One region of the Shewanella sp. NFH-SH190041 genome, then DNA from elsewhere that is predicted to be linked to it. Evidence: riboswitches for the same ligand, from Rfam matches in the RefSeq annotation. Region 1 holds a riboswitch; the other holds the start of a gene.
The links. Region 1 has a riboswitch for thiamine pyrophosphate ahead of thiD (bifunctional hydroxymethylpyrimidine kinase/phosphomethylpyrimidine kinase). Riboswitches for the same ligand answer to the same signal wherever they lie in the genome.
Positions count from the first base shown of each region.

Region 1 (14,827 bases):
AGTGCACTTGTCCCATCGAGTCTTTTAAAAGATGAGTCAATGTTTGACGTTCGCTGTCACTGAGGCTGGTGCCCTCACGGTTGGAAACGGAAAACACATTATCGGTTTTTTCACCGACAGTACTGATGCGCGCAGAGTGGATATTGAGCTCCATCGTTTTAAAAGCATCGGCGATGCGGCTCATAATTTGCGGGGTTTCTAGGGCGGAAATATTCAGCAGGGTGCGGCCGGGCAAACGGGTGTGAAGAAATTCCACATCCGGGCGGGAATCAAATACTGCGGTATGACGCTTTGCTTTGCGTCTGGCGGGGACAGGTTTACCCGCCAGTACCTGTTGCAGCCGACGAACGACCTGTTGCCTACGGGAGGCCGGTTGTAGCGGTTCGTCATTGTAATCGAGGATTTTCAGCGTCTCGACCACATAGCCATAACGGGTGACCGAAATTTGCGCCTGTTTCACGGATACCTTTAGCCCAGCGAGGGTGTTGAACAGAGAAACAAACAGGCCGGGTTTGTCTTGGGTATAAACAAACAGATCACTGCAGCCTTTATAAATTTCGCCATCGAGTAGCAATAGCGGGGTGGTTTGGCGATCCTGATGGTAATGGTAGATAGCTTGGGTGTAACGGGTGATATCGGTTGCATCAGCATTTGCAAAAAAAGACAGCGGCATCTGCTTCCAAAGCTGCTTGAGATCTTCGCTTGATAATTGAGGCAGCTGCTCGGCTAATAGGGCGGTGGCATCAGCTTTACGTTCGCGGATCAAGGATCTCAGTTCGAGCATATTTTCCAACCCGTTACGCAGTGCCCGGCGGCAGGCCTGAAATAGATCTTTTAGCAGCGTGGCACGCCAGTCATTCCACAAATTGTTATTGGTGGCCTGAATGTCTGCCACTGTCAGGCAATAGAGGAGTTCCAGTCGAGTCTCTGTTTTAACCTGGCGGGCAAAATTGCTGATCACTTCCGGGTTATAAATGTCCATCCGTTGCGCGGTGATGGACATCAGCAGATGATTCTCGACCAACCAGCTGATGGTTTTCTCTTGCGAGGTTTTCAGGTTGTGAAAGCGGGCAAAATGGGCAGCATCTACCGCGCCGAGTTTAGAGTGATCGCCCCCGCGACCTTTGGCCAGATCATGGAACAGTGCCGCAAATAACAAGGTATCTTTATTGTCCAGACTTCGGTACAGACTGCCGACATTGCGTAGTGACTCATCCTCCAGACCTTTGGCAAATTGATACAACTGTTTTAGCAGTCGATGGGTATGTTCATCGACCGTATAGGCATGGAAGAGATCAAACTGCATCTGGCCGACAATCTCTCTCCATTGGGGTAGGTAAGCGGCTAACAAGCCGTATTGATGCATCAGGGTAAAGGCTTTTCCCAGTCCATCAGGGTGACGAAATAGCGCCACAAATTCCTGGCGGCAATCCTGAAAATCCTGCAAATCTCCTAATAGTCGCCGCCGCACTTGGCGCACAAGGCGCAGGGTTTGTGGGGTGATGCCTTTGACCTGGTTATCGTGCTCTGCAATCAGACGAAACATCACCAGAATTTGGCGCCGATGGATAAAGACGTCATTGTCCCGGGCACGGATAAAGCCATCTTCCAGCTCAAATCTGTCATTTAACGGGGTGATGATCCCCGGGGTGTCGGTGGGCAGAATATTGCGGTCAAGATGCGCCATCAGCATCTGATTAAGCTCCCGTACTCGGCTGCTAGCGCGGTACAACTGACGCATCATCTTTTCAATGGCGGTATTATTCTGTCCACCAAAGCCCATGCGCCGGGCAACTTCAGACTGGTATTCGATAAGTAAACGGTTTTCCCCGCGACCTACCGCCATATGTAACGCCCAGCGAACCCGCCAGAGAAAATTTTGGCACTCCATTAACTCGGAGTATTCATCCGGGGTGAAAAACTCAAACCGTCTAAGGGTATTGCTATCGGCATTGCCAAACTCTTTGTTGGCGACCCATTGCAAGGTTTGAATATCCCGCAGCCCGCCTGGGCTGGTTTTTAAATTTGGCTCTAGGCTGTAGCCGCTGCCACTGGCTTTTTCGTGCCGCTGCTGCTGTTCAGCCCGTTTGGCGAGGAAAAACTCGGTACTGGAATAAATGGCATCACTGTGCAGCGCTTGAAGAATGTCATGACTGTGGTTTTGGGGGCCACACAGCGGGCGGATCTCCATCATGCTGGTGGCCTGAGCAATATCAGTGCGGCATAAAGCTAATGCCTGACTCATGGGTAATACGCCATGGCCGACGGCAATGCCGATATCCCATAGTTGGGTGATAAAGGCAGATAAGCGGTTTTCGAGTTCCGGGTTCAGCGCGCTGTGGTGTAGGATACAGATATCAATATCCGAAAAAGGATGTAAGGTTTGTCGACCATAGCCGCCGACGGCATTAAGTGAAAGATCTGGGTGTTGCAGTTGGTGCTGTTGCCAGAGTTGACGCAGCAAGGCATCAAAAAAATCACTGCGGGCCTGGAGAATATCGGCAATGGCGTAATGGGAAATATGGCTGTCTAGGTATTGGTTCTGTCCGCTGATGGCTTGTTTGATATCGGTCAGTTCCGTTAACGCCAGTGTGTCGATACCGCTAGACAGTACATTCATCTTAATCCCTGATGGCTGGCCCCAGTTGGGGCGGTATTTGTTACAGGTTATGGAAAAATGACAGTTAACTCAACCTGATTACTCGGTTGTACGGTTATTGGGGCGGATATTGCATTTCTGTGTAAAGGTTAATGCTCGTTCAGTGTGGAATTATCGGAATGTCGGCGTAATGTGTTATTGATTTAACACTTTAGAGGCCAGCAAAAGTATTTTATGTGATTCAGCTCTAAAATCTGTCATTTGTGTGATGCTTGTTGTGAGTCGATAAAGCATAGAGCTGATTTCTGTCAGGTAATTCACGGTCATTTTTTTACCATCGTGACCTAATTCTCAATATTTTGCCAAGTGTGAACTGTATCAATAATTTTGGGATGATTCTGTTTAAGTGTATGATATATATAACTTTAAATTTATTTAAGCATTTAATTGATAAGCTGATTTATATGTCAATAACTCTGTATATTAATGATTTTTAACGGATAATTATTTGCCTACAGCAGATTTTCAGGGCAAAGTCTGGCTCCATTCGAATGGCGTTGATTTTATCGTCTTCATTTCATAAAATTCGCCGCAGCTGCATAAAAATGTATAAGCCGTTTTAATTATTGATAATAGTTGTTTAGATAACTGCATAAATAAAAAGAATTTTTACGGACTTACTAACACTGGTGCGTGGGTTTTATGCAAAAATAGCACTGAATTAATATTTGTGTGTTGAGATGGGTATAAATGGAGTTTTTCTTGCCGGTATTGCGGCTGTTACAAGCCGATAAGCTTGATTTGCATACCCTGGCTCGATACCTGTCAGAGACAGCCGTGAAAGGCATTTAATTTACAAGTTTTGGTCCTGGTTAATTAACGCTTCACCACAGACCGCCGGCCGATGCCCCCCAGCGTCGGCTTTTTTATACCAGGCAGCCGTTGTTACTCAAGTTACTATCACTAAGATGCTACTCATCAAGATATTAACGTTGAGGAGTCAACGGCTGTCGATGCTTACCCACTGCTGCATAAGGTGACATTATTATTTTGGCTGTTGCGTCTTAGCTGAAATAAATTCATCCGCAGCGGGTGATAAGATGCGTCGGGAAATATAGCTACGCCCCTTACCTATGTGCAGTAGGTAGCCTTGGTCAGTCCGGCTGATATGATCAACTTGTTGCCAGGGAATCGTTTGGTTGACAAAAGCCGAGTGGATGCGCACGCCGTCGTTATCCATATCAAAATTTACTTCATGATTGGCGGCTTTACTCATCATTTGCCGCCATAGCCACCAAGGGCGGCGGAATTTTACGCTTAAGCCTTCAATGATGCCCAATCCTAAAAACAGATAGCCAATCAAGGCATCAGTCGGCAGTGCCTGCAGCGCAAAACCAATGACAACAAAACCGATAGCTTTCAGATAGGGTTTCCAGCCTTGATTTGGGGTAACCGATTGATCGAAACATTCTTCGTAATGGGAGCGGTCCAGCACAAAGGTGGTCTGGAATTGAAACACGTCACTCATATGGCAATACCGGGACAATTTTTTGGCAGTATATCGACTCCCGGGGGAAATAGGGAGCAGTGGCTGAGCCTTACGCTTGGTTTCATGTCCGCGCGTCGGGATAATACGACTGATACAAAATAGTGATGACGGGGATAAGGTGGAAACAAAACGCTCAAGGTTGGATAGATTGCTGGCAAAGACGCTGCAGATCCCTCGTAAACAGGTACGTCAGCTGCTATTGAGCGGCAGGGTGATGCTGGATGGCATACCCGCCAAGGATATGGATGTGCTGGTGGATGAGTTCAGCCAATTGACCTTTGATGGTGTTGCGCTGCGTGATGATGCGCCACGCTATGTGATGGTTAACAAACCCATCGGCGTTGTCTGTGCCACTAAAGATGATATTCATCCCACAGTGCTTGAGTTACTGCCCCAGGCTGAACGAGAGGGGCTACACATTGTGGGGCGGTTAGATCTTAATACGTCAGGCTTGGTGCTGCTGACCAATGACAGTCGTTGGTCCCGGGCATTAATGTTGCCTCAGGCCCATGTACCTAAAGAGTATTTAGTGACCTTAGCCAATCCATTGGATACAGATTATGCCCCGGCTTTTGCGAGCGGGTTTTATTTTCAATTTGAGGATATCACTACCGCGCCAGCACAGTTGGATATCCTCAGTGAGCGCCAGGCCAGAGTTGTGTTGACGGAGGGGAAATATCACCAAATTAAGCGCATGTTTGGCCGTTTTCGCAATCCGGTAATGGCATTACATCGCAGCCGGATTGGCGCTCTGCCATTAGATTCAGCGCTATCCAGTGGTCAATGGCGTCATTTGACCCCAGAAGAAGTGCAGTTGGCGTTGGGGATGGACGCTTCCTCACCTAAGTAAGGTGTGCTGGAGCGTTAAGCAGATTTTTTTGTGATATCAATGCCCTGAGGCGCTTTTGCTACATTGATATCACAGCTGCTTTGTTATCACCTTTGCACTGATTTGTGCTCAGTGCTTACATGATTCGCTTACCTACCTCACTTACATGATGTCAGTACTGTCAGCATGCTTGTTTTTATCAGCTAGTCGCACTGGATTGTATCTGTGCCAGCAGTGCAGCGGCGGCCTGTCGCGGGTTGACGGCATGGCAGATAGCAGACACCAATGCGATACCGGCGCAGCCGCAGGCAGCGACTACAGCAATATTGTCAGATTGAATGCCACCTATGGCAACCAGAGGCAGACGGGATTGGCTGACAGCATCTCGCAGGCCACTTAGGTGCCAGATATGCCGGGTATCGGTTTTGGTCGCACTGGCAAACACTGTGCTGATCCCCAGATAATCCAGTGGCAGAGCTTGGGCTGTGGCCAGCTGCGCCGGGCTTTCGACCGTTAGCCCAAGTATTTTATCCGGCCCCAGTAAGTTCCTCGCCATTGGCGCTGGCATATCCGATTGTCCTAAATGCAGGCCATCAGCGTTCACAGCCAGGGCGACATCCAGCCTGTCATTGATGATAAGTGGCACACCTGTGCCATGCAGTATCTTTTTTGCCAGCGCCGCCCGCGCAATAAAGGCGCGGATATCACCGTGTTTTTCCCGAATTTGCACCATGGTCACGCCGCCACTGACAGCCTGCTCAATGACCTTGGCTAATATGGCGTTATCTTGGTGTTCATCTGTGACAAGATATAGCTGGTAAGGGTTGTGACTGATGTTGTTAGCCGGGTTCATTGTGATGCTCCTGTGATAGCAGTTGTGATGCTCAGGCTATCGAGTGACAATTGCTGCAGCTTCAGCCGAGCCAGCATATCCGCAGGACTTAACTGATATAGGGTATCGAGCAAGCGTTGCTGAAAAGTTCCGGGCCCTGGGCAGTTTGTTCCTGCTAACTCACCGGCCACGCCCATAATTGCTGCGGCTGTTAACGCCGGACAAAGGCGGTGACTGTTATTTGTGTGATTGGCACTGAACGCGGCAAATGCGCCGGTCAGCGCACTGAGGGTGCAGCCCATACCTGTCACACTGGGCATAATGGCATCACCATTGCTGAGGCTAAAACATTGCGGGCCAATAATATAATCAGTCTCGCCTGAGATGGTGATAGTGCAGCCATAATGCGTCCTGAGGGTTAGGGCAGCATCTAGTGCGGCATCACTGCGATGGCAGCTGTCGACCCCTTTGCTACTGATCAAGGGGGGTCTCTGCGTCAGTTGGCTGGCTAAGGCGATAATCTCTGAATTATTAGCGCGGATAATAAAATCTTCTCCCAGTGGCGCGGCAATGTCACACAGGGTTATTGCGGCCTGAGTGCGTAAGTCACTGGCACCACAGCCGACAGGGTCCAGCACTAAGGGGCGATGTTTAGCCACTGCTTGCCTAGCGGCAAATATCATGCGTTCCAGCCAGAGTTGGTCCAAGGTGCCGATATTGATCACCAAGGCGCCACAGATAGCTAATAACTGACTCATCTCCCGGCGACTGTGGGCCATAATCGGGCTGGCTCCCAGAGCCAGCAGGGCATTGGCCGTATTGTTCATCACCACATAATTGGTGATATTCACCACCAATGGTTTTAGCGCGCGTAGCTGCAATAGCTGCTGGCCGATATCGTTAGCTATGTCAGATACATGTCCTTGAGTGTCACCATCAGGTTGAGATGTCTTTACGGTATCCATTACGCCGACTCCTGGGGTTTGTTATCTGGACGGGGATAGGTAGAAGGGGGAAGCTGCGTTAGTTGCTTAGCAGCATCCAGGCTCTGTTGCCAAAAGGCGGCTTCCATCCGGGTGGCGGTATGGAAAATGCGGCAGAGACTTTGGCCGCGCTCACTGTGCAGTGGTACATCGCTTAGGTAGCTATCTAGCAAGACTTTGCTTTGGCGAACATCCTGTTGAAAGGTTGCACCACAGTAGATATCTAACCAGTCCTGATAAGGGTGATCTCCGGATGTGGACTGCTCATGTAATGCCTGCCCGATTTCGCCATACCCTAGCCCACATGGCGCTTGCGCGACCATCAGTGCTAAACGATCGGCGGCCATGCCGGTATCAAGTACAAATCGGGTATAGGCAATAGTTCCCGGTGCTTCGCGCAATTGTTCTATCTGTTGCTGGGTCAGGCCTTGGGCGCGGCAGTAAGCCAAATGGTGGGCGATTTCTTGCTCTATCAGTCCACGCAGAGAAGGCAGGGCTTCCTGCATCTGTGCCAAGCTGGTGGACTTGTAGATCTGCAGGGCATAGGCGCGGGCATAGTGGAGTAAAAATAGATAATCCTGCTGTAAATAATCTAGATAAGCCTTAGTTGGTAGAGTGCCGTTACCAAGCTGGCAGATAAATTCATGTTGGGTATAAGCGGCCCAGTCATTGCCACAGGCTGTGATCAGATCCTGACTATTCATCATTACTGCTCCTGCAAAATATAATCATGGGCAGCAGGAACCTGGCTAATAATGCCGTGTTTGGCCATAAAGCGGGCGTAGTCGTTATAACGGGCCAGCGATACCGCGCCAGGCCGACGGGCAAAATGGCTTAAGGTATCTTGCCAGGCTTTATGGTTTAGCTCGGTATTGAGCGTATCTGGGGCATAACTTTGAAATAGCTGCCAGGCTTTTTCTGGATGATTGATGATAAATACCGTAGCTTGTTCCAAAGCTCGGTTAAAGCTGGCAATAACACTGGCAGGAAGCCCAGGTTTTTTGCCAACAAAAATCAGTTCTGAAAATGGGGGAATACCGTGCTCTTCAGGGTAAAAGGCATGGGCTGGATAGCCCTCTAATCGCAGTTGGTTTAACTCAAAGTTACGTTGGCCGCCCCAGATTGCATCCACCCTGCCCGAGGCCAGCGCTGCAGACAAGGCCCAGCCGACATTAACCGTTTTGACACTGCCGGGTGTCACGCCCGCACTTTGCAACATGGTATCGATACTGGCCTGCTCGTTACCGCTAATTGATACGCCGATGGTTTTGCCTGCCAGTTGAGACAAAGAGGTGATATTGGATTTATCCAGTACAATCAGCGCATTGAGTGGCGTTGAAATCAAGGTGCCGACCTGTTGCAATGGCAGGTGCTGAGCGGCGGCTTCAATCAAGGTGTTGGGATAACTAACCGCCAGATCCACTTTCCCGGCTGCCACCAGTTTATCTGGCACTGAGGGATCGGCCGGCTCACTGATATTGACTTTTAACCCCTGTTTGGCAAACAGTCCCAGTTGCTGGGCAATAATGATTGGGCCATGGTTAGGATTAATAAACCAGTCCAGCATTAGGCTGATAGGTTTGAGTTGCGTTGCTGTGCCTTGCTCATTAGCAGCCGTTGTTGGGGCTGTCTGGGAGGCTGCCAGCGCTGAGAGTGGTTGGAGGCTGCACAGTGACAGCGCCAGCAAGAGTGCTCGCCAATGGCGGTGATGCAGTTGTTGGCATTGTTGCGTCAAGGTGGTGACTAACCGAATAATGGCATGTGCGATCACTCTGTTGCTGAGAATAGCGCTGTTGGCGAAAAAGACACTGGGAGGATTATTCATTGTTTTTATCTCTACTGTTTTCCGTACTTTTATCTGTCGTTTTATCTGTATAAGTAAGCTTGTTATTGAGTATGGCCAAAGGCGGTTATCCGGCTCGCGTAGCTTGTTTTGTAACTCGAACAGTTATTTATCCGCCCAAGGGATCAAGCGGCGCAATAACAAGTCACTGCCGAAGTACAGCAGCACTGAGCACAGCGCTAAGATCACCAGTGCGGCAAACATTTCACTGACCTGCATTCTGGCGTTGGCTTGGAGCATCAGATACCCCAGCCCTTCACTGGAGCCGACCCATTCACCTGTAACAGCTCCGATAGGGGCGATAACCATGGCAATACGCACGCCAGAGGCCAGTGCTGGTAATGCTGCGGGCAGGCGAATATGCCATAACATCTGCCAGCGACTGGCGCCTAAAGTACGGGCCAGATCGACAAACCCTGTGGGGGTTTGGCGCAGGCCGTCATAGCAACAGGTGGTGACCGGGAAAAAGATGATAAGTGCCGTCATGACTACCTTGGAGGTCATGCCATAGCCCAGCCACAGCATCAAAAGTGGTGCGATAGCAAAAACCGGAATGGCCTGACTGGTGATTAATAGCGGCAGTAGCCAGCGGCGCAGCGGATTAAACAGTAGCATTTGTAGCGCAAAAACCAGCCCCATCAGCAGTCCGAGTATGACCCCGAATAACATCTCTAACCCGGTGATTTGGGTGTGGTGCCACAGTACCGCGGCGCGCAGCAGCAACTGACGGCCAACGTCTAACGGTCCGGGCAGAATAAAGGCCGGGAGTTTGAACAGCCATACGATGCCCTGCCATAGCAGCAGTAATATAACCACACTGATCACTGCCCGCCCTAAAGCGGCGAGGGGCAATTTACTCCGGCGCTTGCTGTCGGCTCCCACAGCGGTTTTGGCCGCGTTTGTCCCTTGAACCGGGTAACGTAAGGTGTCAGTCATGGGCCTGCTCCAACTGGGTGAGTAGTTGCTGTTGCAAGTTAGCTAGCGCAGCATCGAGCGGCCGAGGTGTCGCTGTGTTCGGCAGTGTGATGGGCGTCATTGTTGCCGGTCGTCCTGCCATCAGATACAAGTCATCTGCTAAGCGCAGTGCCTCTTGGGGATCATGGGTGATAAAGAGTACGGTTTTGCCCCGCAGCAGCGTTGCCGCTAATGCCTGCAGCTGGTGGCGGGTTACGGCATCCAGTGCGGAAAAGGGCTCATCCATCAGTACCACATCGCGATTTTGCAGCAGAGTGCGGACCAAGGCGACCCGTTGGCGCATTCCGCCGGAGAGCGCAGATGGTCTGGCATCGAGCACTTGGCCTAAGCCAACTTGTTGTAACAGCGCGGTGGCGCGTAGATATAACTGCTGAGTAGCTGCTTTATCACTTGGCTGAAACCGGCTGATAAGACAGGCATTATCCAGCACGCTAAGCCAGGGCAGCAGTAAATCCTGCTGCGCCATATAGGCGACCGGGCCGCATTGTGGCAGGCTGCCGCTGATAACTGGATGAGCGGCCGAGTCCGTTGTGCTGCTATCCAGTAAGCCAGCCAACAGGCGCAGTAAGGTCGTTTTACCACAGCCACTTTGCCCGACGATGGTGGTCCAGCAGCCTGCACGCAATTGAAAATTGAAGTTTTCCAGTAGCGCGGTGGCCTGCCCGGGAAACCGCAGTGTCAGATGGTCAAAAACAATCTCTGAACGGCTCATTGGCAGGTATCCTGGCGAAAGAAGTGATTTACTGGGCCGTGACCGGTACCAATCTGCAATTTGTCAGCAGCTTGAAGTGCGCCGGTGAGATAGTGTTTGGCGCTGGCGACAGCTGTCGTCATGGTTTGCCCTTGGGCCAAGAAAGACGCGATAGCCGCAGATAGGGTGCAGCCGGTGCCGTGGGTATTACGGGTGTTGATGCGCTGAGCTTCAAAGCATTGGATCTGCTGTGGCCCAATCAGCCAATCACAGCTTTGCTGACTGCTGGTGAGGTGACCGCCTTTAAGCAGTATATGGCCACAGTGCTGATCACCACAGTACTGCTGTAAGCGAAGGATAAATGTTTGCAGCTCCGCGTCTGTGCTGGGTTCATTGCCGCCCAGAATCGCAGCGGCTTCTGGCAGGTTAGGGGTAATGATATCGGCCAGAGGCAAGAGTTGCTGCTTGAGGGAATCAATTGCATCGGCAGCCAATAGGTGATCGCCACTGGTGGCTACCATCACGGGGTCAAGGACAATATGGGCTGGCTGATATTGGTGCAATTTGGCTGCAACCGTTGCGATCACATCTTTATCCGCCAGCATACCGATTTTTACGGCGATAACAGCTAGATCGCCAAAGATACTGTCAAGTTGGCGGCCGACAAAGTCAGCTGGCACGGGCATTACGGCATCAACGCCGCGGGTATTTTGTGCTGTGAGTGCCGTGATCACTGAGCAGGCGTAACCCCCTGTCGCAGAAATGGCTTTTATATCGGCTTGAATACCGGCACCACCACCACTGTCTGAGCCAGCAATGGTCAAGGTAATTGATGTAGTCAAAAAAGTGCTCCCATAAAATGGGCGCAGGGAGAAACAGGATGGAGGGACTCCAGGATGCTTAGTTCCCTACGCCAGTGTTAACTGGATCAGGTTCAACGGGTCCCGTAGTTACGGTCTCAGCCTAAGGCTCCCCGACTAAATCACATCAAACTGATGTGGCGGATACACCTTACTCCTGTGATCCATCTCAAGCAATATTTGCCGTCAGACAGTGGTGGTTTAACCAGCTGTCAAGTTCATCTGTAGCCTGAAAATGGGAGCTGTAACAGAAAACTCGCATAAAGAGATAAGCGTGGAGATGACTGCTGGAGTTTATGCTGGTGGCTTTGGTGCCCAAGAGTGCACTCTGAGCGCGATATGAGTGAAAAATGAAGGGCGAGTACAACTTGTTGAGGATAGCTGCCGGGCAGTATTGGCCGCCCGGCAAGATTTCAGTGGTGAGGGGGAATTATGCCGTTGCGGTTGAGGCCGGTGCTGCGCGCTGCAGAGTCAGCAGCCAGCGACCATAGAGGTAGATCCCAACTGCCGAAAGAGTGCCAATCGCGGCGATAATATACCAAGCCATGCCAATATCATGGGCTTGATAAAGGGTTTGAGTCAGCTGTTGGGCTGTTTGCCCGGTATAGCTGACCAAAGTCGTAAAGGCTTCGCCCTGAGGAATGGCCGCGACTTCTGTGGCGCTCATGCCCTCTTGCTCCAGCATTTGGCGGGAAAACTTCTCTTTCGAGGCATAAATTTCATATAACTTAGGGCCAAAATAGCCTTCTAGTCCCCAGCCTATGCCCTGGGGCAGCATCACAAAGCCCAGATACATGGCTTTTTTCCCCTCCGGGGCGATATTGCCCATAAACTCATTCTTTTTCGGTGAAATCATCATTTCCCCGAGGGAGAACATGGCAATTGCCAAGACCATCATCCAGGCGGCATTGGTGTAACCGATCAGCACAAAGGCAAGGATACTGAGCAGACACCCAGCTAACATCGCGGTGGTGATGCGGTATTTGGCCGTTAGCGCCGCAACCAGAAAACAACTGGTCATAATCATTCCGGCATTAAGGTTCAGCATGCCCTCTGGCATCACTTTAGTGCCGTCATTATTCAGCCCGAGCCAGAACTGTAAGATACCGTTGCTGGTGCCTTCTGGTCCAAACAAACTGGTGACAATCACACTGGTATCGACCCATTCGGCAATATGGATAGGTAACACATCAAACAGCGCATTAAACAGGAACCAGAAGCCGGAAAAGACCAGCATGTAATAGAGCACAATCGGCTTTTTCAGTTCATGCCAGGCATCTTTCCACAGGGTATCTTGCTGGATTTCTCCCGCTTTGATTTTTGCCGCACGGGCTAAGCGCTCATCTTTGCCCGGCTCTTTGTAGGCCAGCAAAAACAGGAAATTGAAGGAAATAATTGCAGCGCAGGCATAAAACACATTGTCCCATGACAACTGACGCATATGTACTGCAACCAACGGACCGAGAAAGCCGCCGATATTGACCACCTGATAGAATATCCCCCAGGCCATGGATGAGTTATCCCGCCTTGTTGCCAGCACTAAAGTGCCCTGAATACCGGGTTTAAAGATACCTGTGCCGGTTGCCAGTAACATGGCTCCCCAGAAAAAGCCCCAGAAACTGGGGAAAAAGGCCATACACAGATAACCGGCAATTTTGATAATGGTGGAGGCAAAAATGGTTTCTTTATAACCGACTCGATCTGAGATGCCGCCGGTAAAAACAGGCACAAATGTTTGTAGAATTGCCCAGCAAGAAATAATAATGCCGTAATCGGACAGGGTGATGCCTAAGCCGCCAGCGGACTCGGGCGCTTTGGCATAGAGTCCGGCACTGGCTTTAACACCGTAATAGGCGATACGCTCAACCAGTTCCATGCCGCCAACCAGCCAGAAGACATAACTAAAACTGGCGATGGAGGCCCACATCCCCAACTGTTTTACTTCGCGCAGATCATTTTCTGCACCGGGATTTTGCTTTGTCATAACCGTCCTTTGTTGTTGTTATTTTTCCGGGATGCCAACTGCAGTGGTGCAATCGGCGTATGCACTGTAACCGTTTGGGCATGAAAAACCAAAACGACCATGGTTAGATTTTGACCTTGATCAGGCGTTTGGCTGACTGACGGGATGGGACTGAAATAATCGGGAAATCATGAAAGTACGATGCCCGGCAGGGCTGTTATAGGCGCTGCCGGGCGTATGGATATTGACGGAATCTATCAGGAAGGTTTTACCTGATTGTCATTGATAACAAGTGCGTCGTTGTCAGCATCAGCCTCTTTTTCCCGCATTAAATCGTTAAACAGATAACGGGCTTCCTGCGCTTGTTCAGAGGCGGCCAGTTTACGTTCTTTGGCGGCAATGGCTTCGGCGGTCAGACGTTGCAGTTCCTCAATCATGTCATCTGGCGCATCACCCAGTTCAATCCCAGATTCACCCCGCGACAGTGCTTCTTTACGAATTTGTTTTTTCAGCGCCCAGATAGCGTTAAGGGCTTCTCGCTCTGCTTCTGCCGCTTCGATGGCGGTGTCACGGCGCTGTTCAAATTTTGCTAACGCTGTGCCTTCTCGGCTCCAAGGGTCCACTTCTGGCAAGTCTTCAATATTGATCACAGGGTCGATATAACCTTCCTGATGGGTCAGGTCGAGGTTAGCGGCTTTGACCCCGGAAATCATCAGCATTACGGCAATCACCAGTAGGGGTAAACCACCGACAATCGCGGCTGTCTGCAAGGTAGCCAGTCCCCCCATAAACATCAGCACTGAAGGCATAAAGGACAGGGCAAACGCCCAGAACAGCCGGTTCCACCGCAGCGGATCTTCTGTAACATTGTTTTGCACCACTGACGCCAGAATATAAGAAATGGAGTCAAAGGTGGTGGCGGTAAAGATCACGCATAACATGGTAAATACGGCGATAACGGCATAACTAAAGGGGAGTTGCTCTAGGATGGCAAAAATCGCGGTAGTAGGGCCTTTATCGGCCAGAATGCCGACCACATCCAGCTGACCGGATAATTGCAGTGACAAACCATAGTTACCAAGGATCATAAAGTAGAGGGCGCAGCCCAGTGAGCCGAAGAAAATCGAGCCGGTAACCATTTGCTTAATGGTGCGGCCGCGAGAAATTCTGGCGACAAATAGCCCCATGCTAGGGGCAAATACCAGCCACCAAGCCCAGTAAAAGATGGTCCAGTCCTGAGGGAAGTGGGTATCAGCAAAGGTGCCATAACCACCAAAGGGTTCTGCCCAAGTGGCCATAACAAAGAAGTTGGATAGCATGCGGCCGATGGAGTCTAAGCCAGTTTCTAACATAAAGATGGTGGGCCCGACGCAGAGGATAAAGGCCAGCAGGGCCAGTGCACTCCAGAAGTTAATATTGGACAGTACCTTAATGCCTTCATCCATGCCTTTATAGGATGAGTAGGCAAATAGCGCGGTACAGATCATCAATACGCCGATCTGAGTGGTGGTGGTGGAAGGAATACCGAACAGGTAGCTGATGCCTTCATTGATCAGCGGCGCAGCTAGCCCCAGTGTGGTAGCGGCCCCGCCAAGCAGACCGAAAATAAACAGTACATCGATAACTTTACCGGTTTTGCCATGGCTGCGAGCTTCACCGATAACCGGCATTAACGCGGCAGAGACTTTCAGTACCGGCTGTTT
Region 1 covers NZ_AP026070.1:1,000,037-1,014,863, forward strand. Annotated here, with positions in the region: gene glnD ([protein-PII] uridylyltransferase) at 1-2,620, opposite strand, end outside; gene NFHSH190041_RS04470 (YcxB family protein) at 3,645-4,127, opposite strand; gene NFHSH190041_RS04475 (pseudouridine synthase) at 4,267-4,998, shown strand; gene thiE (thiamine phosphate synthase) at 5,177-5,830, opposite strand; gene thiM (hydroxyethylthiazole kinase) at 5,827-6,774, opposite strand; gene NFHSH190041_RS04490 (TenA family protein) at 6,774-7,499, opposite strand; gene NFHSH190041_RS04495 (ABC transporter substrate-binding protein) at 7,499-8,617, opposite strand; gene NFHSH190041_RS04500 (ABC transporter permease) at 8,741-9,571, opposite strand; gene NFHSH190041_RS04505 (ABC transporter ATP-binding protein) at 9,564-10,322, opposite strand; gene thiD (bifunctional hydroxymethylpyrimidine kinase/phosphomethylpyrimidine kinase) at 10,319-11,143, opposite strand; TPP riboswitch at 11,190-11,287, opposite strand; gene NFHSH190041_RS04515 (MFS transporter) at 11,592-13,145, opposite strand; gene NFHSH190041_RS04520 (BCCT family transporter) at 13,382-14,827, opposite strand, start outside.

Region 2 (14,827 bases), 1.6 Mb from region 1:
TATTTACTGCGGCATCAATCTGCATGGCATTGCAGTCTGGCAATCCCAAAGCATGAATATACCCAGCACTCAGTGCCAGACACTCCGCATCACTCAGTCCATGGGTTGCCAGTACCGTTGCCAACTCAGCCAAGGGGCCACCAGCACAAGCATATTCAAAATCAATACAACACAGGCTATCACCGCAACGCAGTAAATTGGCCGGATTTAAATCCCGGTGACAAAACTGTTCCCACCCATTCTCCCCTTGCGCCATTAATGTCAACCAATGCGCTATCTGCGCCGAGCATTGCAGTAATTGCGCGGCGCCCTGCTGCACGGCTTTTTTCCGGGTGTTAACCGCTTTATCCCTATCTGCTGCAAATTGCTCTATCGGCTCTTTTATGCCCCCGACGACCAACGTACTTGTGCTCTCCAATGATTGCAGCTTTATCAAGGCATCATGGTACTGCTGCCATTGCACCGTAGCAGTAATCTTATGTTCTGGTAGCGGTAATCGAGCCAATGACAGCAACAATGTCAGCAAAGCCTCAACCCGGGGCGTCAATCCCGCGGGATAACTATGTGGCAAACTATCTATTGCAGCTGATTGACCTATTACTTGGCCTGCTGATTGATTAAAGAATCGATTTACCAATTGACTTAGCCTGGCCGGTAACTGCACAACGGGTGCAATAATGCCCTGCCGAATATCCTTTTCGAAGCTTGCATGACTCAGCCCATTTTCTGCGGCAAGTTCTAATTGCCGTCGCTCTGATTGCGATAATTTCTGTTGCTGCGCTTTCTGTTGCGATGGATCTAGTTGCAATGATTCCCGTGCCGGTGAACTAACCTCTTTTTGTGGCAAATAGTCACTGAGGTAATATTGTCGCTCTGAACTCACCGCCAGCAATACCGGGGCGAGCCCTGCAGCACAAGCCTGCTGCCAACAGGCCACTTCTGCTGCGCGGCCAACGCCAAGTGCATCCACCTGGCGGTTAATCCTTAACACCCAACGTCCATCCACCACATAATTGCTATTGGATAACCCATCAGTAAGCACCTGCAGTTTCATCTGAGCATATAACCGGGCAGAAGCGGCAAATACTGCAAGCCCGACATGCTCCGCATACAAATCACCAAGCACCAGCCCTGATGGATTGCCTTGTGAACAAACACGAGGAGGGACTGCTTTATCTGTTGCCGCTTCAACCTCAGAATTGACGGCGCCGGAGGTAAGTTTCAACTCACTCATAAAGCACGTTCCTGATGGTGGGAAAGTGTTCCTGCCAATTCAGGGCGAGCCAATGCCAGCCACTCCCGTCGCCACATCAGATAACCGGCAATGGCCATACCGACATAAAGCACAAACAGCATGGAGGTGAGCATCAGCCCTTTACTGAGATAGAGATAGATTGAGACCAGATCAATCACGACCCAATAAAGCCAGTTCTCCAACACTTTTTTCGCCACCAGATAGGTATTGACTACAGCAAAGCAGGTGGTCGCTGCATCCCAATAGGGCAATGCCGCATGGGTAAACTTGGCCATACCCGCCCCAACCAACAATGACACTAATGCCGTAATTCCAATCAAGCGCACATGCTTCTGCCACGGCCAAGAGGTTACCCGCAACCTCTGCTCAGAACCGCCGCCCCAGCGCCACAACCAGAACCCGTATATTGCCATGCCCATGTAATAGACATTCAGTACTGACTCCATCAACAGGGCCACATGCCAAAACAGCACAGTGTAAATCGCGGTACTCAATAGCGCCGCAGCCCAACAGGCAATATGTTCTTTCATTGCCAGCCAGAGATAAGCAATCGCAAGTAACACGGCAATGCCTTCCCACAGCGTTATAGCCTGCATTTGGCTCAGTGCCGGTAACAAGGAATCGGACAGAGTTTGCCAGGTATCCATAAATGAATTACTCGCTGTGGCTTAAATCGAGCTGACCGCCGATAAATTTACAAACAAACACTGCCTTGCCAAATTTTTCATGGGCAGCCTGCATCTCTGTGGCCAACATGGCCATGACCTCGGCATACTCCCCCACCACCTGAGTTGCCATCGCATTGGTGACTCGCTCAATATTGGGATAATTATCCAATCGGTGGATAAACCAATGGATAGGTTCAACATATTGTTCACGCAGTGGGTACATACTAATTTCAGCCGTTAATTTCATTATTTTTCTCCTTGATAAAGCGGGCAGACTAACAACAAGAGTCAGTCAGTCTGCCTCACCGATAAACTTGCTAAGCCAATCGCAAAGACTAGGTGACTCATTGGCTGAGTAATTGCGCTACTAAGTCATTCGCCCAAAGTCACTGAGCCAGCCTAATCATGCATGTTCTGGAGGATCACCAGTAATCGTATCTAAAGGTCACCCCTAACTGACGCGGGTCGCCATAACGGATATATTGCTGGGCTGCCCAATCTTTATTGGGCTCATTACCAAAGTAAAAACCGCGCACGCCATAGCTTTCATCTGTCAGATTACGGCCCCAGAGAAACAGCGCCCAATGATCAGCCTCATAACCTAACCGCAGATTCAATAACTGATAATTATCCGAGACAAAATCATTGCTGTCGGAATAATAAAAGCTATCCATACCGGATAGACTGGCATGGGCAAACAGCCCGCTATCTGCACGCCAAGTGGCTGCCAACTGATAGTTATAGCTAGGCGCATGGGCCAATTCCCGGCCAGACAAATCCACCGGCTGGCCATTATCATCTTGGTAAATATAAGTATCGTACTTGGCGTTCAGCAGCCCCAGTGTGGCACTTAAGGTAAGGTTGTCCGTCACAAAATACTGGCTTTGCGCCTCCAGCCCATAATTGGTCGAGCTGGTGGCATTGGCGGTATACAAAATAAAATTACCACTATCGGGGATCTGCACGGAGGCATCCACCTGCTGATCTTGCCGATCCATGAAGAATAATGACAAGCGGGTTGCGAGCATACCATCCCACCAAGCACCACTATGACCCAACTCGTAGTTATACAGCGTTTCAGCATCAAAACTGCGGTACTGACTCAACTCAGCGGGCAAGTCTGTATTAAAACCACCCGGCTTATAACCCCGTGCCACTTTGGCGTACAACAATTGCCCCTTTGCTAGGGTATAAGACAGAGATAAATGCCCGCCCCACATGGTTTCCGCTGGGGTAAAGGCTTCATTATCACTGTCGCGATAATCTGCATCCCAATGCTCTAGTCTCAAGCCCGCAGAATAATGCCATTCCCCAAGATACGTATCTAACTGTGCAAAACCAGATAATTTTTTTGCCTGGTAGTCACTGTCTCGATGGCTAGTGTACAAGGGACCCGCTTCGTAACGCTCTTCAACCAGCAATTGATTACTTTCGTCCAACTGGTTGGCATACAGCCCCACCAACCAATCTGTGGTGTCAGAAAAAATCCGCCCTTCATCAGTACTTAACAAGCGGATATCTTGACTGAAGTTTTGCCGCTTGGCCGTTTTATCCCACCAGTAGTCGTACACGCAAGGAGCACCATAACACTCAAACTGTTGCCAATAGGTAGGATTGGCCCAATCACCATCATACGCATGACGTTGTGTGGTATCGGCGTAACTGGTAATGGACTCCAGAGAAAACGCCCGATGAGCCTGCCAAGTGAGTTTCAGCCCAGCGCCGGTAGTACGCTGGGTATCCACCCCGGGGCGGTCGGTATAAGTAGTGCTGCCATTAGAGTCTAATGACCAAGCATCATAGCCATTATCAAAATGGCCTTGCAGTAAGGTTAAATCTGCCTGCAGCGTATCCGTAGCGTACCAGCGTAATTTGGCTTTAGCAGAAAGCTCATCCCGGGCATTGGTATCGCTGCGCCCCAAATAGGCATTATCCATATAGCCATTTTGCTGGTGGGACTGGAGTGACATTCGCCCTAAAATATCACCATCACGGCTTAATGCGCCGCCCGCATAAGCGCCAATAGTCAACAGATCATCACTGCCACCACTGAGTTCAACCCCTGCTTCCGGTGCGGCGGTTGGCTCAGCGCTTTTCAGATAAATGGCCCCGGCCAGCGCATTACCGCCAAACAAGGTACTTTGTGGGCCGCGCAGCACCTCGACCTGATCAATATCAAACAGCCCGGAAGCCATTCCCAGCCCTGATAGGTCGATATCATCAATAAAAAAGCCCACCGAGGCATTAGGTGCGCCTTCATATTCTTCCTGATCCCCAACGCCCCGGATCTGAAAATAACGCGCCCGGGAGCTGCCACCAGACCAGTTTAAATTGGCAATACCGTTGAGCACATCTTGAAAGTTTTCACCGCCATCATCCTCTAACTGCGCCCGGTCAAGCACACTGATACTGGCAGGCACCTGATCCAGTGCCGCTGCGCGAAAATCGGCAGTGACCACCAAGGTTTCTATTGTGCGCGCCGCCTGAGTATCCGGCGGTGCTTGATGCAAATAATGGGACGATTCACGGTCTGTGGTCACCGATGATGATTCAGATTGAGACTCCTGCGCGAATGCAGGAACAGAGATTGCAGCGATCAGAGCTGCGGATACAGAGGAGTAATTATTATTTTTCATGGGACCTCAATACAGGTTGAGATCCGGCATTGCAAAAAGCGTGGTTAATGCACAGAGAGTCAGCCCATTCCTACGCCGGTATCAGCCGGATCAGGTTCTAAGGGTTTGTCACAGGACATCTCAGTCTGGCGCTAAACGCGCCAGACACCCCTTGGCGGCGCTCATTATACAGACAATTTAGCGAAAAGCATCTGATACTGTTCGTATTTCATACATAATAAAAAGCCCCGCAATAGCAGGGCTTAAGCATGATGGGTAATAACGAAAGGAAACTATCCAGCGCTATTTTGTCATTGGCATTAACTGCACTAATTCACTAATGCCTCTCAGTATGGGGATTACACGCCAATATTGAGTTTACGCAGTGATGCTTCAGTTTCCGTTTCCAAATCAGCCATGGTCTTACCATGGGGTTCAGGCAGACCGGTGTCAGGATTGACCCGCACAAACACCATTTCATCTACCGCACAAATGGTCTTGCCGGTAAATTTATTCCGCAGCAGACAAGAAACCGTGATCGATGTCCGTCCTACCGCCTTGGTCGTCAGACCAAACTCCACCACATCGCCTTCTGAGGCTGGGTTCTCAAAAGAAATAGCCGCCATGTGCTTGGTCACAATACACTTAGTGCCCAGCTGACAAATCACATAAATGGCCGCTTCTTCATCAATCCAGGCCAGCGCCCGGCCACCGAACAGGGTTCTGGCGTAATTAAGATCTTCCGGCATAACCAGACGTCGGGAGAGAAACTTCATAATCTTTCCGTTATTACATAGAGGTGCCGCTCAAGCGGCCACAGGTTAAACAGACTGCTTTTTCGCCAACAGCGGGCCCAGTGGCTCACCACCGACCAGATGCATATGGATATGGAACACTTCCTGACCGGCATGCTGGTTGCAGTTCATGATCAAGCGATAGCCATCTTTCGCAATACCGGCCTCTTCAGCCAGTTTTGCCGCTACCGTGACCATACGGCCTAAAGCTTTTTCATCCGATGCTTTTACGTCATTCACGGTCGGGATCAGATGATTAGGCACAATCAGCACATGGGTTGGTGCTTGAGGGGAAATATCCCGAAATGCAGTGACCAGCTCATCCTGATACAGAATGTCAGCCGGAATTTCCCGGCGGATAATTTTACTGAAAATAGTCTCTTCGGCCATCGTGTTATTCTCCACAGCTGATAGCGATATAAAGTCCCAAGTATACCCGTATTTATCGTGGCGGCTACGCCAAATTGATTGCCCGGCCGACGCAATTTTGGCAGCATGGGCGATAAACTTCAGTGAGTTAACTGCTATGATCCACTATCAGATTACCCCGGCTAATCCCCACGGCCACCTGTTTGATGTCACCATGACCATTTCCCACCCCGCCCATGAGCAGCAGCTTTGGCTACCCGCTTGGCTGCCGGGAAGCTATATGGTGCGGGACTTTGCCAAAAACCTAATTGATATCAAAGCCTTTAATAGTCAAGGCATGCCATTACCCCTGACCCAACTTGATAAGCAGAACTGGCAAATCAGCCACTGTGATGACACAGTGCGGATCACTTATCAAGTATATGCATGGGATTTGTCGGTTCGCACCGCGTTTTTAGATGCTCGACGCGGCTTTTTCAATGGCTCCAGTGTGTTTCTTGCCGCCCGAGGACTAGAGCAATCTGAGCACAGTGTTGAGATCCTGCCGCCTTCTTTGCCAGCCTGCAGCGAATGGGAAGTGGCCACCCGGCTTAAACGCGCCAGTGGAAATGACTGGGGCTTTGGTCGCTTTTATGCCGAAAACTATGATGAACTGATTGACCATCCGGTTGAAATGGGTTGTTTTACCCGCGGCAGTTTTGAAGCCTGCGGCGTCAGCCATGATGTGATACTAGCTGGTCGTCATCATGCCGATATGCCGCGCTTGTGTCGCGATCTACAAACTATTTGTGAATATCAAATCCAACTGTTCGGCACACCTGCACCTTTTGAGCGTTATCTGTTTATGACGGCTGTGCTGGATGAAGGTTTTGGTGGACTTGAGCACCGGGCATCCACTGCATTAATGTGCGGCCGGGGCGATCTCCCCCGGGTAGGCCAAGATAATATTGACCGCGGCTATCGCACCTATTTGTCTTTGTGCTGTCACGAATACTTCCACAGCTGGAATGTTAAACGTATTAAGCCAGCCCGGTTTGTGCCTTATGAGCTGGAAGCAGAGAGCTATACCCGCCAATTGTGGGCCTATGAAGGAATTACCTCTTATTACGATGATTTTATTACTTATCGCGCAGGGCTGGTGGATGAAACCAGCTATCTGGAAATGCTCAGTGAAACCTTTACCCGAGTTTATCGCGGCGCAGGGCGTTTTAAGCAAAGCCTGACAGATTCGAGTTTCAATGCCTGGACCAAGTTTTATCAGCAAGATGAAAATGCCGCTAACGCTATTGTCTCCTACTACACCAAAGGGGCACTGTTCGCCCTATTACTGGATTTAACTCTGCGGCAAGAAACCCAGGGTCGCTACAGTCTCGATGATGTGATGCGGCGGCTATGGCAAGAATTCGGCTTGACCGGTACGGGCACCACAGATAACAGTCACCAGCAAATTGTCTCAACCCTGCTGGGACGAAACTGTGATGAATTGTTTGCCTGGCTGGAGCGGGCTGAAGATATGCCACTGGCAGAGCTACTGGCACAGTTTGGTATTAACATGCAGCTTAGAGCCAGCAGTGGTAATACTGATACCGGTGGCACAGCTGAAGGGCTTACTGTGGGGTTTGGCGCTAAATACCGGGCTGAAAATGTCGGGGTAAAAATTATCTCTGTGGCTGAACACAGTCCAGCGATGACAGCAGGACTAAGTGCAGGAGATCTACTGATCGCCGCGGATGGCCTGCAAGCCACCGCCACTTTGGATAAATTCCTGCAACAATATCAACTAGGTGAACAAATTGAATTAGTCTGGCTACGCCGGGATGAGCTGATGCTGGGAATGCTACCTATTACGGCAGCGAAAGCAGATACCGTGATGCTATCGATTACCGATGCAGACAAAGCCGCTAATTGGCTAAAACGCTGAGTGAAATCTGCTCACAAATACCAAGGCAGGCTAACTATCCCTGTCTTGATATGCAATAGCGCATTAGTGGCATTACGTCATGGTGGCCTCACGGCCATTTAATGCCCCATCAACACAAACAATGCCATGTAAACGCTATCTGTTACATGGCATTGCAACCTCGGCTTCAGCACTAATTGCTGGCACTTAGTCTTATCACTTAGACTTATCACTTAGACTTATCGCTTAAATTTATACCTGCACTTCGTGTAAATGAGTTTGCGCCCAGGCTATCGCTTGTCCTCGGCTAGAAACCCCAATTTTTCGAAAGGCCCGGTATAAATGAGTTTTGATGGTACTTTCACTAACAAACAACTTACGGGCAATATCCTGATTGGTGGCACCGCTTAGTAGCGCCTGCAACACTTCCCGTTCGCGAATAGTCAAACTGTCAGTATCTTCGCCATCCTGATCATCATCACTGCTGTTTTTCAGTAATTCCGTGGGGATATGATAACGACCATTCATAATATCTGACAGCCCCTGACTAATAAAACTCAGGTTATTATCGATATAAAATACCCCCGCTGTGACTGAGGGGTTAACCAGAAAACGGGCATCTACCCGGCGAGGATAATGAACAAATACAGTTCTTACAGCCACGGCCAAGCGCTCGATTTGCCGTTGTAATTGATAGGCTTTCTGTAGATCAACCGTCGCCAAATCAATCACCACCAGCGACTGCTCCTGCAGCAAATGTTCGGAGACCTTTTCCGGCTCAGTTAAGGTTAATTTCACCAGAAATTCCTGTGGCCAACGGGTATCTAATAATTCAGCCAGCAGATTGGAGCGTGAAACCAGCATCCAATGAATGACTTTGAACATAGTGCTCTCTCCCTGTCCTATTGCGATCCCTATTTCCCTCATTCCATTGGCTATGATGCCTTTACACGAAAGGCGATAGGTTCGTATGAAATGAACTGGATACCAAATTACACGCTTTTTACAACATTGCAACATTCATCCTTATCTAAAGTAGTAATTATTCTGTTGCATACCACCAATACCTTTACCCATCCTCGCTTTTTTACCCCCAAAGCTCATCTTATTGTTTTTAATTATTTTAATGATTTATCTAGCTTAAAAAAACACACTTACCAGTCAATAGATTACGATATGAAACTGTTTACCAGTTTTTAATTCTAAACTTTAGCGGTACATCATTATGATTATTACCCTCAATAGAACGGGTAACACTAAAACGCTGTGATATCGGCATTAACACTGCCAGTGCAACAGGACAATCTCTGACAGAATTTATCGTTATTAACTAGCCTGCATTATCCGCAGACTCGCCCCATTTTTGCAGCAACAAAAACGCCGGCTTAAACCGGCGTATTTATCAATGCTATCTAACCTTACTTACGACCATCATCATGACAAGCATCACAAGTCGGCTTCTGTCCAACATTCATATCGTGAGTTGCATGACAGTCCTGACACATCAGCATCCCATCATGGGCCTTATGCTTATCATCCATTTCCGCTAACGTGCCGTGGCAGGACTGACATTGCTCAGCCTCATAAGCCCCATCGTTTGAAGCATTGGCTCCATCTTCATGGCATGATTCACAACCACCCATTTCAGTATGGAATTCTGCAACAGTCTGATCTACTGCAAACACACCTGGGGATAGGCCTAGAGCAACACCGAATAACACTCTCAGTAATAATTTACTCACTTACATTCTCTCCGAAGGTATTGGCCAAGTGAGAGTTCTTATATCAGGTGACCCTCATCTCCATGCCAGAATAAGTTGCCCACCAGTCAGGCAGTGGCGGGGATAACCACATATCACCCGACCGTGAGCAGAGTGACTTTAACAATTTACCTTTATGAAAAATGTGCGACACATCATGCAAACATACAGTTACATGCAAATTTCACTTTTTAATCATATTAGTAACCGTATTTGATACAAAATGAGATTTAGAATGACCTTAGATTATTGGCCAGCTTATAGAAATCGTAGCGATTTAATTGATGATCTATGCTTGAAGAATTAAATTGAACTTAAAAAACCTCCAAATACGAACTTTTTGTCCGCGCATTCAACCCCGAAGTGCACCACTCGCTTCATTAAGCTGCTTTTCGTAATTCATCGAATACTACAGCAGGCTGTTTGAAACCAAGGCACTTTCTCGGACGTGAGTTAAGTGCTCGTTCGATGTCAGCAATTTGCTTATCCGTTACCGTGCGTAAATCAGTTCCCTTGCGGATATACTGCCGCAACAGACCATTGAAATTCTCATTCAACCCACGTTCCCATGATGAGTATGGGTTGGCGAAATAGATATCTACCTTCAGTGCTTGTGCAACCTTTTGATGGTCACAGAACTCGCTGCCATTGTCCGCTGTGATAGTGTGAACGTGACTGCGATACCGCCAAAGCATGCCTATCATGGCTCGGCTCACATCGGCTGCGCTTTTGGCGGGCACTTTACGGATTAGATACAGTTTGCTTTTGCGTTCAACCAAACTGACTATAGCGCCAGTGCCTTGTTTTCCCAACACCGTATCGGCTTCCCAATCACCTAATCGTGCTTTTTCGTCGACAACTGCCGGCCGGTGTTCAATACCTATGCGATTTGGAATGATAACCCGTTTCGCACGACAGCCTTTGCGGTATTTACGATGACCGCGTCTCAGCGCTTTATAGAGCTTTCCGCCACGCTGCTTGTCCTGCTGAACAAAGCCATAAATCCATGCATGACTGACAGGGTAACCGATAAGTTGACCTACGCCCGCGATTTGTTCTGGACTCCACTTTTGCTTCAGTCCGAACTCAACGAAAGTGACGGTCGTTACAGACACTCGATTTTTGGCAGCCTGGCAGCGGCGCTTAACTGTCTTGGCCTGTGCAACTTCAGGCAAATAATGATTGTCACGAATACGGTTACGACGAACCTCTCTACTCACCGTGCTGTGGCTCACTTTTAAGCGTTTGCCGATTGCTCGATAGCTGAAGCCCTCGCGTAGGTAGGCTTCGATCTGGTATCGTTGCCCTTCGATCAACTGCTTGTAACTCATGGTAATGACTTCTATTTGTTTGGCGACGATAGAGTACCACCTACAGGCAGTTGATCTCTTCTTACCGTTTAACCATGAGTGGTGCACTTATTATCTGAATTCAAGAGTAAATCTTGCAGTGACTATTTGTGAACCAAACTTACTCACCTATCCTGAGCAATCTTCAATGAATTATATTGATTATTATACTCATATCCAAAAATGATATTTTCTAGCTTACGCTCTTTTAAACAGCAAAAAACCGCTCTATGAGCGGTTTTTTAATGCCTCAATTGGGCTATTTCCCCGGTTTATCAGCTACATAAAAATTGACACCAAACTCACTGCAGCACTGATAACCTCGGGAAAAATTAAAACATAGACACGAAAAATGCGACAAAAAACAGTGCAATCACAGCAACAGTCCCTATCGCCATTTTGAGTTCAATGTTCATCAGATACTAGGCTCCCTGAAAAATGAATACTGATTACTTCCCTATCCCATCCAGCTCATCCCTGCGTTGAGCAGGGGCAATCACTAAATCAGGGGAATGTAATTGACAATATTATCGCCACAGCACCACCCGAAACCTATGATCATGCTCTCAATTTGTGATGTCAGGCTCGATTTATTTCCCCGCCGGTTATCAATGGCTTTTGATATACTGACGGCCTTATCAAGAAGGAGTTTTGTTATGTCACAACTGTTACACACCATGATCCGAGTCGGCGATCTGAAACGCAGTGTGGATTTTTATACCCAAGTGTTGGGGATGACACTGCTGCGCACCTCTGAAAATGAAGCCTACCAATACACATTGGCCTTTGTGGGTTATGGCGAAGAGTCCTCTGGTCAGGCTGTCATTGAACTGACCTATAACTGGGGCACCCGAGAATATGATTTAGGCACCGGCTTTGGCCATATCGCCATTGGGGTGGATAATATCTATGCCAGCTGTGATGCCATCCGCGCAGCCGGTGGCAATATTACTCGAGAGCCAGGCCCGGTGGCCGGCGGCCGCACTGAAATCGCCTTTGTGACCGATCCTGACGGCTATAAAATTGAGCTTATCCAATTAAGCAGCGCAGAACACGGTCTAGGTTAACCCTGACTATCGCAAGACTTCCCGAGTCCACGTCAGCGCCTGATGACACGCTATCCATAAGACGCTGACTCATCCTAGGAGATAATGGCACTGATTGGCTGTATAGCTAAAGGGGACTTCTTATACTGCGCAGTGAATAGCGTCCTATCCTGACAAATCAGCTTATCAGCAGCCCCATAAGATAAATGCTATCAGACAGACGGCATATTAACTGGGTATCTACTAGCGCTCCAAGTATCATAGGCAGGCATTAAAATCCCAGTAGGCGCTACTGCGGTTTATTGCTAATGGCATTACGCACTATCGTTAACAAGCGAGATAACAATGTGGCAGCAAAAAACCATACAATTACGCCCCCGGCAACGGGGCTTTCACCTGATCACCGCTGAAATACTGCAACAAGTTCCTGAATTATCACAATTTAATGTCGGTTTGATGCATTTACTATTGCAGCACACTTCTGCATCCCTGACCTTAAATGAAAATGCCGATCCCAGCGTACGGGTCGATTTTGAGCGTTATTTCAATACCAGTGTGCCAGAAAATGCCCCTTTTTATACTCATACCTACGAAGGGCGCGATGATATGCCGGCTCATCTAAAAAGCAGCTTACTGGGAGTCAGTTTGACGCTCCCTATCACTGCTGGGCAATTGAATTTAGGGCTATGGCAAGGTATTTACCTGTGCGAGCACCGTAACAGCGGCGGAAGCAGGCAATTAGTGATTACTTTGCAAGGGGAGTAAATGTAGATAGGCGGTATTGGTGGCATCATGCAGTTTAATAACGGTTTATCCCTTAGGCATGCCTGTATGACCCAGTGTCAATGCACATAGCCACCAATCAACATGCTGCGGGTTAATTTGGCCAATATACTTACGGCCCTATAAATACTGATACCTATACAAATAGACAGTTCAAGGCCGCATCTAGATTCAGATTGAGCAGTCATAGCAATATTGCAATGATGCCTATTTATTATCGTAATTTCTTGAAAAGGTGAGCTAATGTGCCGCTACGGCCAATCTACCTATAAAGAACACTTTGCCTGTTTTCATTGCTGTAAAATGTTTCGCCAGCCTAATGTTGCTGATGTAATAAATATTCGCGAACCTGCCATACAACGACAATGTCCTTGCCCACAGTGCGGCAATTTAATGGCTGACTTAGGTAAAGATTTTAAAGCACCGCCCAAGCAACAGATTAAACAATGGCAAAAAATAAAATTGCTCTATGAACAGCAGATCACATTTCATTCCTGCGGTTGTGATGGACCGGGCTATCGCCCCGCAACACTCCAGCAAACCCCTGCCTTTATCACATCACAGCAATCGTTATCTGCAGGAGAGCAACTGTTGCGGCGTATTCAGTCCAGTCGTAAAAGGTGATCTGTGTGGCACATGACAATATCGCCATGTACACAAAAAAGCCCCTCAAGTAACGGAAGGGCTTTTTTAACTAAGCGACTGAGCTATCTTACTCCGCTATCCGCTCAATGCGGGCGAGATAGAAACCATCAAATCCGGAATTTGCTGGAGTAATGGTTTCATCATCCAGCAAGCGGAAGTTAGGATGGGCCGCAAGGAATTTATCCACCTGTGCCCGGTTTTCATCCGGCATAATTGAACAGGTGGCATATACCATCAAACCACCGACTTTCAACATCCGGCTATAGCTATCGATAATGTGCGCCTGCAGCTCATGCAGTACGGTTAGCCGCTCAGGTGTATCACGCCATTTGGTATCTGGATTGCGCTTTAATACCCCAAGGCCAGAGCAAGGCACATCGAGTAACAGGCGGTCTGCGCTAAGCTTTAAACGCTTAATGGTTTTGCTTGATGCAATCAAGCGGGTTTCCACATTGTGAGCGCCCGCCCGGCGAGCTCTGTCTTTTAAATTATCCAGTTTCCAAGACTCGACATCCATCGCTAACAGACGGCCCTTGCCTTGCATTTGTGCAGCCAGATGCAGGGTTTTTCCCCCAGCACCAGCGCAAGCATCAATCACCCGCATACCCGGCTTGGCATCCAATGCAGCAGCCACATGCTGAGAACCGGCATCTTGCTGTTCAAACCAGCCATCTTTAAAGCTCTGAGTACGGAACAAGGCAGAGTCTGACTCAACCTGCAGCGCGGTCTCTACCCCCTCCACTGCAATTGTCTGCACCCCTTCTTTGGCCAATCGCGCCATCAGTGCATCAAGCTGGCACTTAAGTAAATTGGCCCGCAGATAACGATGAGGCATTTGTCGCAGCGCGGCGCGCTCAGCTGGCCATTGCTCGCCTAATTGCGCACTACCTAACTGCTCTAACCAAGCTGGACACCCATCCCACAGGGGCAAATCCGCTTTAGCTTGGGTGATACGCTGTTGCAGCTCAGATTCTTCCAAGACTTCACAATAGCGGAATTTTGGCGCGGTCAAACCGTGAAATCTGTGCCAGACATTCAGCAGAAGCGTCCCTTTACGGTTAACTTCGCTAGGCTCAATGCCCGCCAAGAAACAGTACAGATTCAGCCGGCGCATAATATCCCCGGCAACAGTGGTGATCCGTCCCTGCTCTGCAGGCTGGAGTTTCAAACCGGAAAATGCAATAGAATAAGCCCGATCAAGGGGCTTGTTGTCACACAATACAGAGCACAGAACCTGAATAACCAGGTCAGCCGAAGGTGCAGACAGAGAAGAGTTCAACATAATTGACACCAGGGAATAAAAACTGGGGGATCTTAGGGGCTGTTGTGCCGCTTAGCAAGTCAGGCATAACAATTGCGGCAATAAAATCATTAATGCCGTGAAAAACGACTAAGCGACGTCCTTTCATATAGGAGTTGTTCCACGCTCAACGCAAACATACCTCCTTGATATCAGCCCCAGTTTCTGTTCATCACACAACATGCACGTTATGCACGTTGAAAGCTATCGCGCGAGTAACTAATCAGCGCTCGTTCGTGCTAATTAGCCACTCTAGATCGACAATAGCTGTGTTTGACATCAACAACAAAGCCACCATTTCCACTTGTTTGCGATGTCACCCCATTGACACTAACGGGGCTTT
Region 2 covers NZ_AP026070.1:2,561,893-2,576,719, forward strand. Annotated here, with positions in the region: gene NFHSH190041_RS11390 (aminoglycoside phosphotransferase family protein) at 1-1,234, opposite strand, end outside; gene pnuC (nicotinamide riboside transporter PnuC) at 1,231-1,902, opposite strand; gene NFHSH190041_RS11400 (hypothetical protein) at 1,910-2,170, opposite strand; gene NFHSH190041_RS11405 (TonB-dependent receptor) at 2,346-4,559, opposite strand; TPP riboswitch at 4,610-4,721, opposite strand; gene NFHSH190041_RS11410 (acyl-CoA thioesterase) at 4,898-5,314, opposite strand; gene hinT (purine nucleoside phosphoramidase) at 5,360-5,722, opposite strand; gene NFHSH190041_RS11420 (M61 family metallopeptidase) at 5,859-7,622, shown strand; gene NFHSH190041_RS11425 (LuxR C-terminal-related transcriptional regulator) at 7,854-8,486, opposite strand; gene NFHSH190041_RS11430 (cytochrome c3 family protein) at 9,020-9,343, opposite strand; gene NFHSH190041_RS11435 (IS30 family transposase) at 9,742-10,692, opposite strand; gene gloA (lactoylglutathione lyase) at 11,367-11,777, shown strand; gene NFHSH190041_RS11445 (secondary thiamine-phosphate synthase enzyme YjbQ) at 12,102-12,521, shown strand; gene NFHSH190041_RS11450 (hypothetical protein) at 12,933-13,163, shown strand; gene NFHSH190041_RS11455 (RsmB/NOP family class I SAM-dependent RNA methyltransferase) at 13,252-14,466, opposite strand; gene NFHSH190041_RS11460 (hypothetical protein) at 14,432-14,593, opposite strand; gene NFHSH190041_RS11465 (cupin domain-containing protein) at 14,826-14,827, opposite strand, start outside.
Region 2: another riboswitch for thiamine pyrophosphate. It lies ahead of NFHSH190041_RS11405 (TonB-dependent receptor); the one in region 1 lies ahead of thiD (bifunctional hydroxymethylpyrimidine kinase/phosphomethylpyrimidine kinase).